Linked DNA regions of Sulfolobus sp. A20. The protein of the gene in region 1 binds, or shares a complex with, the protein of each later gene. Links are inferred from orthologs where the notes say so. Each region holds a gene or a part of one and is shown in the gene's direction. Other genes may lie near its edges. The genes, in order: rpl18a, BFU36_RS02465, rpl7ae and BFU36_RS02405.

Region 1 (2,888 bases):
AATCATTAGAGAATCAACTAATAGCTTTAGCACAGTCTGGGAGAATAAAAGTTCCAATAACGGATGAGGAGCTAAAACAAATATTAGCACAAATTTCTGAGCAGAATAAACGTGACTTCAAGATACAGATAAAGGAGAGGGGATGGAAATGAGTAGAAACAAACCATTAGGCAAAAAGATAAGACTAGGTAAGGCAATGAAATCAAACGTACCCATTCCAATATGGGTAGTTTTAAAAACGGGAGGAAAAGTTAGATTTAACCCACTGAGAAGAAATTGGAGAAGAAATAAGTTAAAGGTGTAAATAAATGAAGGAGAAGGATAATTTTGAAATGGTAGTAAATCTAAGAAGAGTAAAGATGGGAAGAAGAAACATTAGAAGTAGGAGAGCTGTTAACACGATAAGAGAAATAGTCAGAAGACACTTTAATGCTGAAAGAGTTGTAGTAGACCCATTATTACCTAGGATTGTAACAAGGAATGGAAGTGATAAGGTTCAAGGCAAAGTTAGAATTGTTGTAACCAAGATAGGAGAAAAAATATATCTTGTTAGACCCGCTATTAAGAGTAAATGAATATAAAAAGAGTGTCAATTTTTGGGACAGACAATATAGGCGTTTATATTTTTACTAATAATAAATATACAATAGTTCCTAAAGGTGTTGAAAAAGAGGTAAAGGATGCCATATCTGAGATTTTAAATACTGAGATAATTGAGGCAGAAATTTCACGAAGCTTTATCATAGGTATCTATATTACAGGCAATGATAATGGAATACTTTTACCTAAAACTACTACATCTGACGAATTAAAAATTCTTAAAGAAAATTTAAAGGATTGTAGAGTAGAGGTCCTAAATTCTAGAGTCACAGCGCTAGGAAATACAATACTAACTAATAATAATGGAGCAGTTATTTATCCAGAATTTACAAATGCGGAAGAAAAAGTAATAAAGGAGACTTTAGGAGTAGATGAGATAAAGAAGACGAGAATTGCTCAAATGATTACCGTAGGATCAGTCGGTGTGGTAACTAACAAGGGGGGACTAGTTCATATTAACGCGAGCGAAGAAGAATTAAAGGAATTAGAAAAATTATTTAAAGTAAAAATAGATATTGGTACCGTGAACTTTGGTAGCGTTTTTATAAGGAGCGGATTAATAGCAAATGATAAAGGGGCCTTGGTAGGATCTTCTACTACGGGTCCAGAGATTTTAAGAATCCAAAAAGCATTAGGTGAATGAGATGAGTGAAATAAAATATTACCTAATTAAGGGAACCGCGCTATTTGGAGAATCACACTACCCAGAAAGGAGAAAATTTGTTAAAGTAATTAGAGCTTTAAATGAAAAACAAGCTACTGAATATATTTATTCCTATTTTGGTAGTAAGAACAAAATTAAAAGATATAACATAAAAATAGAGGAAATAAGAGAGCTAAAGGAAGAAGAAGTTATAGATAAAAGAGTAAAAGAGATTGGAAAATTGGAAAAGATTATAGTGTGAGAAATATGAGTCAAAATCAAGGAGCTATTTCGTTAGAGGACTTAATAGCGCAGGCGGATTATTTAAGAAAATATATAGACTCTCTTCAGAAGACTCAATTGGAGATATTAGATTCATTAAGTTCCGTAGATTCAGCTAAGCAGGCTATTGAAGAGATGAAAAAGGGAGGAAACCCTCAAATGATGATGTTTCTCGATAAAAAGGGATATGCCTTAGTTAAAGTCAATGGAGCAACTGTTGATAAAATAATAATCCACTTAGGTTTAAGTTATTATGCGGAAGTGAGCCCAGATGACGCAGTAAAGATTTTAGATAAAAAGAAGGATGAATTAGAAAAAGCAGCACAGAGTCTAAATAATGAACTTCAGAAGGCAGCAGATACTTATAATCAGATAGTAGATATTTTAAATCAGATTCAGCAAGCTGCCGCCAAACAACAAGGTGAATAAATTGTTTTGACAAATTAAAAAAAGCTTTTTCCAGTTTTGCTGACAAAATTAAGGGGGAAAATAAAGAAAGAGCTACTAGTGAGGAAAAGCCAGAAAAGGCTGAATTACAACAGATAGTTCCGCAAATCGAGGAAAAGAAAGAGGAGCAAGCAGAGGGTTCGAAAAGAAATGATGAAGTAAATGTTAGTCAACCAGAAGAAAAAAGAGGATTAGGTATTTTCGATTTTTTAAGATATAGGGAGATCAAAGAAAGTGACATAGAGGAGCTCATAGAAGAACTCAGATATCAGCTATTAGAGAGTGATGTTTCATTTGAGGTTACAGAAAAAATTTTAAATGATTTAAAAAATAACTTAGTAGGAAAAAAGATAAGAAGGAGTGATGATATAGAGAAAATTACAAAAGAGTCGCTAAAAAAATCTATAGAAGAAATCCTAACAAAAAATAAACCAATAGACATAGTTAGTGAAATAAAAAAGTCACAAAAACCTTACGTCATAGTGTTCTTTGGAATAAATGGAGTAGGTAAAACTACGACTATTGCAAAATTTGCATACTTATTAAAGAAAAGCGGAATTAATACCATAATAGCAGCATCAGATACCTTTAGAGCGGCTGCACAAGAGCAACTAACTATTCATGCTAATAATTTGGGAATACCAATTATTAAGGGAAAATATGGGGCTGATCCCGCGTCAGTAGCCTTTGATGCAATTCAAGCAGCTAAAAGTAGAGGTATTGATGTAGTCTTAATAGATACTGCCGGGAGAATGCATACGGATTCAGATCTAGTTAATGAACTAAAAAGGATTCTAAGGATAACTAAGCCAAATTTAAGAATCTTAATTTTAGACTCATTAAGCGGAAATGATGCTCTAGAGCAAGCAAAATATTTTGAAAATAATGTGGGATTTGACCTGGTTATCTTAACTAA
Region 2 (2,919 bases), 280 kb from region 1 along the record:
AAAGTTTTCATTTTTCTCCTTAGCATCTAATAATGGTATGTATCTTTTTCCGAGAGCTAAACCATTAAATGTAATCCTATTTTTGTCATTATTTGATATAGAAAATTCAATGTTAGAAATCACATCAAAACTATCCTTTATTCTCAGAGTAACATGCACGTTTAGAGTTAATGAAATATTCTGGGTAAAGGATTCTAGACATAATGAGAAAATGATGGAGATAGTAGACGATGTCTCCAAATATTTATTGGCTCCGCCTTATCTTAAAAAATACATCCCATTCAAATCTACTCTAAGGAAAGTTGGTCTTCTAAGCCCTTTGAACGTTCCCTCACATAATGTTAAGAAAACGTTAGTCGAAGGAGAATTAAGGTTAGGAAGAAAAGGTGATTTTGGATTTAATAGAAAGATAAAAACTAAATCCAAGGTAATTCTTGTCTTAGATTCAATAAAATTTAATTTTATTCCATATATTAATATATACTATGATGGTATAAGGATGAAATTTATTGAATTCGATGACATATTTAAATTTGATAATATAATAGTAGCCAGTAGAAGTGGGAAAAATCCCTTAGAAAGTATGCATGAAATTAAAGAGCTTTATAATAATAGAGGTTTGACTCTATTAATAGGCCCTCCTCATGGAAGAGTTCTTAATAAGCTAGGTGAGAAATATATAAATAGTTCGTACAATTTTGCAATTAATCAAGGCGTTATGGACATAAGGACGGAAGAAGCATTAGCGTACTCCTTATCTATACTAAATCTGATGTTAAGTTAGCTTTATAATTCTTAAATAATAGGAGAAATAGCATTAGCGGGGAAGATTAATGGGTCATCGTAAGTTATCGTCACCAAGAAGAGGTTCGGCTGGTCTCAGACCTAGGAAGAGAGCATCTGAGTTGCTTCCTACACCTAGGAATTGGCCTCAAGTTAACTTTAATGAACCTAAACTATTAGGCTTTATAGGATATAAAGTTGGAATGACTCATATTTACTTTATTGATGATTGGCCTAACTCTCCTACAAACGGAAAAGAAATTTATATGCCAGTTACCGTTGTGGAGACACCACCAATTATTCCCTTATCCATTAGAGCTTATGTCATGGATCCTAAAGGAGAGCCTAGTGTACTAACTGAGTATTGGGCTTCTATTCCCTCTCAACCAGAGGTATTTAGGAGAATTAAATCTTTCTCTATTTTACAAAAAGATGAGGAGAGTAAGAAAAAATTCCAAGAGAATATGAATAAAAGATTTGAGTTAATAAAATCCAATCTTGAAAGGATTTTATACTTTAGAGTTTTGGTAGCAACACAGCCTAGAAAAATTCCGTCGTTAGGAAAGAAAGCTCCGGATCTAGTAGAAATACAGATTGGAGGAGGGGATAAGGCTAAACAACTGGAGTATTCTTTAAGTATATTAGGTAAGGAAATAAATGTAAAAGATGTATTTAAGGAGGGTCAATTAGTTGATATAATTGGAGTTACTAAGGGTAAAGGGTTTGCCGGTGTCATAAAGAGATATAATGTTATAGAATTGCCAAGGTGGCATAAGCATAGAAAGGGAAGTAGAAAAATTGGTACCAGAGGACCTTCATTGGGCACACCTAGTTATACCCCGCAACCTGGTCAATTAGGATTCCATAGGAGAACTGAATACAATAAGAGAATTTTGAAGATTTCTGATGATCCAAAAGAGATAAACCCGTTGGGAGGATTTGTTAGATATGGGATAGTAAGAAATACGTTTTTAGTAATACAAGGTTCAGTATTGGGAAGTAAGAAGAGGCCAATATTCTTAAGGTACCCAGTTAGGCCTTCGTATGTTTTTGAAGGGGTGCCTAAGATAACTTACGTGAATTTAAACAGTCAACAAGGGTGATGTAGATGTACGTGGAACTAGTTCAAAAGAATTCAGCTGTTTTAGATCTAGAAGGAAAAAAAGTAAAAGATATAGAATTACCATTGATTTTTTCATATCCCGTCAGAAGCGACTTGATAAGACGCGCATACTTATCCTCATTTACGAAATCTTTGCAACCAAAGGGAAGAGATCCAATGGCTGGAAAGAGGACTACTGCTGAAAGTTTTGGTATAAATTTAGGATTAGCTAGAGTTCCTAGAGTTAAAAACTCTGGAGAAGCCGCGTTGGCACCAAATACGGTTGGTGGTAGATTAACCTTCCCACCTTCTCCGTTTGAGAAGATTACTGAGGAGATTAATAAAAAGGAAATGAAACTAGCCATAGTGAGTGCAATAAGTGCCACATCAGAACCTTTATTTGTGAGGAAAAGAGGTCACATATTTAATGAATCATTAATGCTGCCTATAATAGTAGTTGATGATATAGTTAATATGAAATCTACAAGCGAAGTTGAAGAGCTATTTAATAAGATAGGAATTTTAGGAGATATACAGAGAGTGAAGGAGAGAATAAAAATAAGATCAGGGAAAGGAAAAATGAGAGGCAGAAAATACAAGAAACCAATTGGTCCATTAATTGTGATTCATGCTTATAAGGCTCCTATCATTAAGGCCGCTAGAAATTTAGCTGGGGTTGATGTTGCAAATGCTAAAAATTTAAGCGTTATCCACTTAGCTCCGGGTGCTCATCCAGGTAGGCTTACAATTTATACTGAGTCTAGTTTACAGATTCTCCAGAATAGATTAGGTGGAAGATTGGTGATTTAAATGATTAAGATGGCTCTTTCAACTGAGAAGGCATTAAAATTAATAGAGTCATATAATACGCTAGTATTTATTGTAGATAGAAATGATACTAAAAGAGATGTGAAGAAATATGTGGAGAAGATGTTTAGTGTCAAGGTGGTAAAGGTGAATGTAGTAACAACACCTCAAGGTGAGAAAAAGGCATACGTAAGGTTATCTTCTGAGTATAAGGCGAGTGATATAGC
Region 3 (3,057 bases), 230 kb from region 1 along the record:
GGTATAAAGTGGGACGCGGAAATATACGCTTCAGATAGATTAGAAATATACTATAATTATGCTAGGCATTTACTTAGTAAAGGTTATGCATACGTTGATACTTGCAGGAATGAGGATTTTAAAAAATTTAGAGATAGTAAAGGTAAGATTAAAGAACCGGAATGTTTACATCGTAACTCCCCCATAGAGAAGAATTTGGAATTGTTTGATAGTATGTTAAGCGGTAAGTTTAGGGAAGGTGAAGCGGTAGTAAGGATAAAAACTGATCTAAGTAGCGAGGATCCTTCTCAAATAGATTGGGTCATGCTTAGGATAATTAATACTGAGAAGAATCCTCACCCTAGAGTTGGAAGTAAATATATTGTATGGCCTACTTACAATTTTGCTAGTGCCATAGATGATCATGAGCTTGGAATTACTCATGTTTTGAGAGCTAAAGAACATATGACAAACACTGAAAAACAAAAATGGATTTATAATTACTTTGGTTGGGAATTACCTAAAGTTCTACAATTCGGCAGATTAAAATTAGAAGGTTTTATGATGAGTAAGTCTAAAATCAGAGGAATTATAGAGAAAGGTTCTACTATAGACGATCCTAGACTACCTACGTTAGCAGCTCTCAGAAGGAGAGGAATATTACCAGAAACTGTTAAAGAAATTATTTTAGATGTAGGAATTAAAATGAATGATGCTACCATAAGCTTTGATAATATTGCAGCTATAAATAGGAAAAAGTTAGATCCAATAGCTAAAAGGTTAATGTTTGTTCATGATTGGGAAGAGTTTATCATCGAATTACCATATACGATCACAGCAAAGATTCCCTTAATACCATCAAAGGATTTGTATAGAGAAATAATCGTAAATCCTGGTGATAAAATCTTACTGGAGAAGAACGATGTAAGAGGTGGAGATGTAGTAAGATTGTTAGAGTTATGTAACGTTAAAATAGAAGGTCAAAAACTAATATTTCACAGTAAGGAAATATCTGAGGCTAGAAGGGTTAACGCAAGAATAATCCATTGGGTTAAATATGATGATAAGGTCAAAGTAAAAGTACTGAAAGCTGAAGGAGACAAGCTAGAGAAAATTGAGGGTTATGGAGAAAAAATAGTACGAGAATTGAAAGAAGGCGAAATAGTACAATTTATGAGGTTTGGGTTTGTAAGAATTGATAAGATAGATAATGAAGAAATCGACGCGGTTTTTTCGCATGAGTAAACTTTTTAGCTGAGTTAACTCTTAGTCAAATGCGGGACGAAGATAAGAGAGGAGGATGAACGCTATGTCTAAACCAGTTTATGTAAAATTTGAAGTACCTCAAGATTTAGCAGATAAGGTTCTAGATTTAATAAGAAAGGCTAAAGATTCGGGGAAAATAAAGAAGGGAACTAACGAGGTTACAAAAGCTGTAGAAAGAGGTCAAGCTAAATTAGTTGCAATTGCTGAGGATGTTCAGCCGGAGGAGATAGTAGCACATTTACCAGCGTTGTGTGATGAGAAGAAAGTTCCTTATGTTTACGTCTCCTCCAAGAAAGCACTTGGTGAAGCTGCTGGTCTTCAAGTAGCTGCTGCTTCTGTTGCAATAATTGAGCCAGGCGAGGCTAAAGAAATATTGGATGAAGTTATAAAGAGAGTAAACGAAATAAGAGGAAAAGCTACATCAAGTTAATTCTAATGCCTTTTTTATACATTAAATTTATTTTCTTTCCAGTTCTAAATTAAACCGTGGGCCCGTAGCTTAGCAAGGTAGAGTGCTGGGCTCCAGATATGTGCTATACATTGGGTCAGCCGACCTTTCCTAGGGATGAGGTATATCTGGAGAGGAGAGACCCAGTGGTCCGGGGTTCAAGTCCCCGCGGGCCCATACATTTTGATGGTCGTTAATTTTTAACTATTTGACTTTTCGGTATATAATTTTTAACATAATCCTAGACTAAGCGATTAGCTCAAAATCATTTTTAACCGTTTATTCCTTAAAAAGGGTTATTGGTGATGATCTTCAATGTAAAAGTGATAATAAAAGTTAATGGCTTCAAATAAGGTTATTCATCTTGTAAGAGAAGACAGACTTTAATTTTCGTAAAGTAATTTATTGCCGATGAATTGGGACGAAAGGAGAGTAAAAATCATTGAAGAACTTAGAAAATTGGGTATAGAGCCTTATCCAGCTAAATATGAGATTACACATACTATTAAGGATATAAAAAATCTTGCCCTTTCTTACGATTCAAAGTCACATGAACCATTCGTGTTTAACATCTCTACCGCTGGAAGAGTGGCTAATATAAGGAGACACGGTAAAGCTTCCTTTGTAGATATTTTTGATGAAGGAGAGAAACTACAATTATATCTAAGAGTAAATGAGCTTAATGAAAAGTATGAAGATTTCTTTAAGTATATAGATAGAGGGGATATAATAGGAGTTAAAGGCGATGTGTTTTATACCATGAAAGGAGAGTTAAGCCTACTTGTAAAAGATTATAAATTATTGTCGAAGGCATTAGTAGAACCGCCGGACTGGTCTAAACTATCCCCAGAATTCAGATATGCTCATCGTTATGTCGATTTCCTATATAATGATAACGCCAGAAGAGCAATGGAGATAAGGTATAGTGCAATTAGAAGCATTAGGGAATACTTATATTCTAAGGGCTTCATTGAGGTAGAGACTCCAGTGGTTCAACCAGTATATGGTGGAGCTTTAGCTAGACCTTTTAGAACTCATGTTAATTATCTAAATGAGGATTGGTACCTAAGAATAGCGCTTGAATTATATCTTAAAAGGTATATTATTGGAGGATTTAATAAAGTATTTGAAATTGGAAAAGTTTTTAGAAATGAAGATATAGATGTGACTCATAATCCGGAGTTTACTTTACTCGAGCTATATTGGGCTTACGCTGACTATAATGATATCATGAATCTAACTGAAGATTTAATAAGAACAGTCGCTAAAAGAGTTCTCAACACCACAAAAATCACTTATAGTAAATATGAAATAGACTTAGAGAAACCATTCAGAAGAGTTTCCATGTTTGAGGCTTTATCAGA
Region 4 (2,876 bases), 290 kb from region 1 along the record:
TAGTTGATTTATTCCCTAGAACGGTTATAGATGTATTCACAGAAGTATTGCAAGCTGATGCAGGATCAAGATTAGTGTCATTGATGGCTGCTTCTATGGCTTTAGCTGACGCAGGAATACCTATGAAAGATCTAATAGCAGGTGTTGCAGTAGGCAAAGCAGATGGAGTGATAGTATTAGACTTAAACGAGCCTGAAGATATGTGGGGAGAGGCAGATATGCCTATCGCGATAATGCCTTCATTAAATCAAGTTACTTTATTTCAGCTTAATGGAAATATGAGTCCAGACGAATTTAGACAAGCCTTGAATCTAGCTATTAAGGGTATAAACGTTATATATAACCTTGAGAAGGAGGCGTTAAGATCTAGATTTATAGAATTCAAGGAGGAGGGAGTATAATTATGTCTGCAACGCCTTCTAATCAAAACGTAATCCCAATTATAAAGAAAGAAAGTATTATAAGCCTATTTGATAAAGGCATTAGACAAGATGGAAGGAAATTAAACGAGTATAGGCCAATTTCTATTACTGTTGATTACGCTAAGAAGGCCGATGGGTCTGCTTTGGTAAAACTGGGAAATACGATGGTTTTAGCCGGTGTAAAATTAGAGCTAGGTAAGCCATATGAAGATACTCCAAATCAAGGAAATTTAATAGTTAATGTGGAACTCTTACCACTAGCTTATGAAACTTTTGAACCTGGTCCTCCAGATGAAAATGCGATAGAATTGGCTAGGGTAATAGATAGAAGTTTAAGGGATTCAAAGGCTATCGATTTAACAAAGCTTGTCATTGAGCCAGGTAAAAGTGTATGGACTGTTTGGTTAGACGTCTACGTATTAGATTATAATGGTAATGTATTAGACGCGTGTATGTTAGCATCAATTGCTGCTCTATATAATACATCTGTGTATAAGGTAGAGCAGTCTAATGGATCAATATCTATTAATAAGTCAGAAAAAATAGGAAAATTACCCATGAACTACCCTGTGGTTTCTGTATCACTAGGTAAGGTAGATAAATACTTAGTGGTTGATCCAGATTTAGAGGAGGAATCGATAATAGAAGCTAAGATTTCATTTTCATATACAGCTGATTATAAAATAGTGGGTATACAGAAATCTGGAAAGGGAAGTTTACTGATACAAGATATAGATCAAGCCGAGAATATAGCACGGGTAGCAGCAGCTAAGTTAATAGAAGAACTTAAAAAGCAATTAAATATTTAGATAAGGTGAAAGAGTATGGGTAAGGTAACTGGTATAGCTGGGAGATTTGGGCCAAGATATGGATCTACGATAAGAAAGAAATGGAAAGAAATAATGGAGAGAAGGTATCAAGATCATCAATGTCCTTATTGTAAGACAGCTGGAAAAGTTGTTAGGTTGGCATCTGGCATTTGGTATTGTAGGAAATGTGGAGCAAAGTGGGCAGGGCTTGCATATACGCCCTATTAACGTTATTATAACATCTTCGCGGGATGCTAATATTAGAGTTAGGAACTTTTTAAACACGTTAGAAATTGTTATACCCGATTCTCTAAAGATAAATAGAGGTAGAAGGGATTTAAAGGAAATTTTTGCATTAGCATTATCCCTTCATTCCCCATATTTACTATTAATCAGTACACTAAAAGGTAATCCATATAAGATGATACTTTACGATTTAGTAATGCTCTCACCCAAGTATATATTTAAGATTAGAGGAATTTCTCTTCCTTCCGATTTTGGTATAACGTTAAATGAGATAGAGAGAGGCTCCATATGTATTTTATACAATACTTGTGCTTTCGTCAAAGATTTTATACTAGATCTTGGATATCCGATTTTGTCAGAGTCTAAGAATAATTGTAAAATTCTATCATTTTTTAAACAAGTTGACAGTAATCTTTGTGAGGTCACTTTTATGGATAAAAATAATAATAAGTTCTTAAGAATTTCTTTAGAATTATGGCACTAGTAGAGATTAAGTTAAAAGATGAAGCAGACGATGCAGAGAAATTTAAGAATATTGAAGATATTATTTATAATTCAATAATAATTGAGAAAATAGATACGAAATATGTTAAAATTGAGAGAGATCCTCTTAGAATTATAATTAACTCGCCTACACTAACAAGGACAAGAGCTATAATGAACTCTTATATACTCTGGTTATATACAATTCTAAAGTCATTGGAAGAGGTGAAATGAGTTTGGCTGAAAAATTACCCCCAGAAGTTCAAACCCAATTAGCGAAATTTCAACAATTGAAAAACCAATTAGATAGATTACTGTTAGAGAAATCTACGATAGAAAACGAGCTAAGGGAAATTAACAGAGTCTTAGACGAGTTAGCTAATCTTACAGCTGAGGCTACAATTTATAAGATAGTTGGTAATTTATTGGTTAAGTCGGATAAGGCTTCCGTAGAAAAGGAATTAAATGATAGAAAAGAATTACTAGAATTAAGATCACGTACATATCAGAAACAAGAAAGTATATTAAGGAAACAGCTTGAGGATCTCCAAGCAAAGATCAACGAGATGTTGTCTAAATATTATCCACAAGGAGGGCAATCGGGTATAAAAGCCTAGGAAAAGATTAATTATATTGACCTATGGTAATTAGAATTTATGTTGATGATAGAGAGAAAGCAAGCGGTATACCAGAGTTACTTAAAGAATTAGGCTTAATAGTAATATTTAGCCAACTTGAAGTTGCTGACTACGTAGTGGCAGATGGTGTTGCTATAGAGAGAAAATCTGTGCCTGATTTAATTAACTCTATTTTTGATAAAAGATTTTTTGATCAGATTTCTAGGTTATCAGATTCCTACAGAGTCCCAATACTGATACTGGAGGGTGATATTAACTTAATTAGAAAAATAACTGAT

Evidence for each region.
Region 2: rpl18a (region 1) and BFU36_RS02465 share a complex: the UniProt entries of both Methanocaldococcus jannaschii proteins name them as parts of the 50S ribosomal subunit. The link is inferred for Sulfolobus sp. A20 from one-to-one orthologs.
Region 3: rpl18a (region 1) and rpl7ae share a complex: the UniProt entries of both Methanocaldococcus jannaschii proteins name them as parts of the 50S ribosomal subunit. The link is inferred for Sulfolobus sp. A20 from one-to-one orthologs.
Region 4: rpl18a (region 1) and BFU36_RS02405 share a complex: the UniProt entries of both Methanocaldococcus jannaschii proteins name them as parts of the 50S ribosomal subunit. The link is inferred for Sulfolobus sp. A20 from one-to-one orthologs.

The regions. Positions count from the first base shown.
Region 1 is NZ_CP017006.1:744,775-747,662, forward strand. The notes cover bases 63-2,874. They hold rpl18a (50S ribosomal protein L18Ae), read left to right. Parts: upstream 63-1,244; coding sequence 1,245-1,505; downstream 1,506-2,874. Other genes in these bases: BFU36_RS04070 (DNA-binding protein), read left to right, coding at 63-152; BFU36_RS04075 (50S ribosomal protein L39e), read left to right, coding at 149-304; BFU36_RS04080 (50S ribosomal protein L31e), read left to right, coding at 309-575; BFU36_RS04085 (translation initiation factor IF-6), read left to right, coding at 572-1,243; pfdA (prefoldin subunit alpha), read left to right, coding at 1,511-1,954. Also shown: more of BFU36_RS04070, read left to right, coding at 1-62; more of ftsY, read left to right, coding at 2,875-2,888.
Region 2 is NZ_CP017006.1:468,949-471,867, forward strand. The notes cover bases 17-2,859. They hold BFU36_RS02465 (50S ribosomal protein L3), read left to right. Parts: upstream 17-833; coding sequence 834-1,886; downstream 1,887-2,859. Other genes in these bases: BFU36_RS02460 (putative RNA uridine N3 methyltransferase), read left to right, coding at 38-784; rpl4p (50S ribosomal protein L4), read left to right, coding at 1,892-2,695; BFU36_RS02475 (50S ribosomal protein L23), read left to right, coding at 2,696-2,859. In the rest of the region: ileS (isoleucine--tRNA ligase), read left to right, coding at 1-2; more of BFU36_RS02475, read left to right, coding at 2,860-2,919. UniProt on the Methanocaldococcus jannaschii protein: One of the primary rRNA binding proteins, it binds directly near the 3'-end of the 23S rRNA, where it nucleates assembly of the 50S subunit.
Region 3 is NZ_CP017006.1:974,112-977,168, forward strand. The notes cover bases 1-2,981. They hold rpl7ae (50S ribosomal protein L7Ae), read left to right. Parts: upstream 1-1,288; coding sequence 1,289-1,675; downstream 1,676-2,981. Other genes in these bases: BFU36_RS05395 (glutamate--tRNA ligase), read left to right, coding at 1-1,224; lysS (lysine--tRNA ligase), read left to right, coding at 2,105-2,981. Also shown: more of lysS, read left to right, coding at 2,982-3,057. UniProt on the Methanocaldococcus jannaschii protein: Multifunctional RNA-binding protein that recognizes the K-turn motif in ribosomal RNA, the RNA component of RNase P, box H/ACA, box C/D and box C'/D' sRNAs.
Region 4 is NZ_CP017006.1:455,986-458,861, forward strand. What follows is about bases 53-2,852. They hold BFU36_RS02405 (50S ribosomal protein L37ae), read left to right. Parts: upstream 53-1,246; coding sequence 1,247-1,459; downstream 1,460-2,852. Other genes in these bases: rrp41 (exosome complex exonuclease Rrp41), read left to right, coding at 53-401; rrp42 (exosome complex protein Rrp42), read left to right, coding at 404-1,231; BFU36_RS02410 (hypothetical protein), read left to right, coding at 1,440-1,961; BFU36_RS02415 (KEOPS complex Pcc1 subunit), read left to right, coding at 1,952-2,194; BFU36_RS02420 (prefoldin subunit beta), read left to right, coding at 2,197-2,577. Outside these bases: more of rrp41, read left to right, coding at 1-52; more of xpf, read left to right, coding at 2,853-2,876. UniProt on the Methanocaldococcus jannaschii protein: Binds to the 23S rRNA.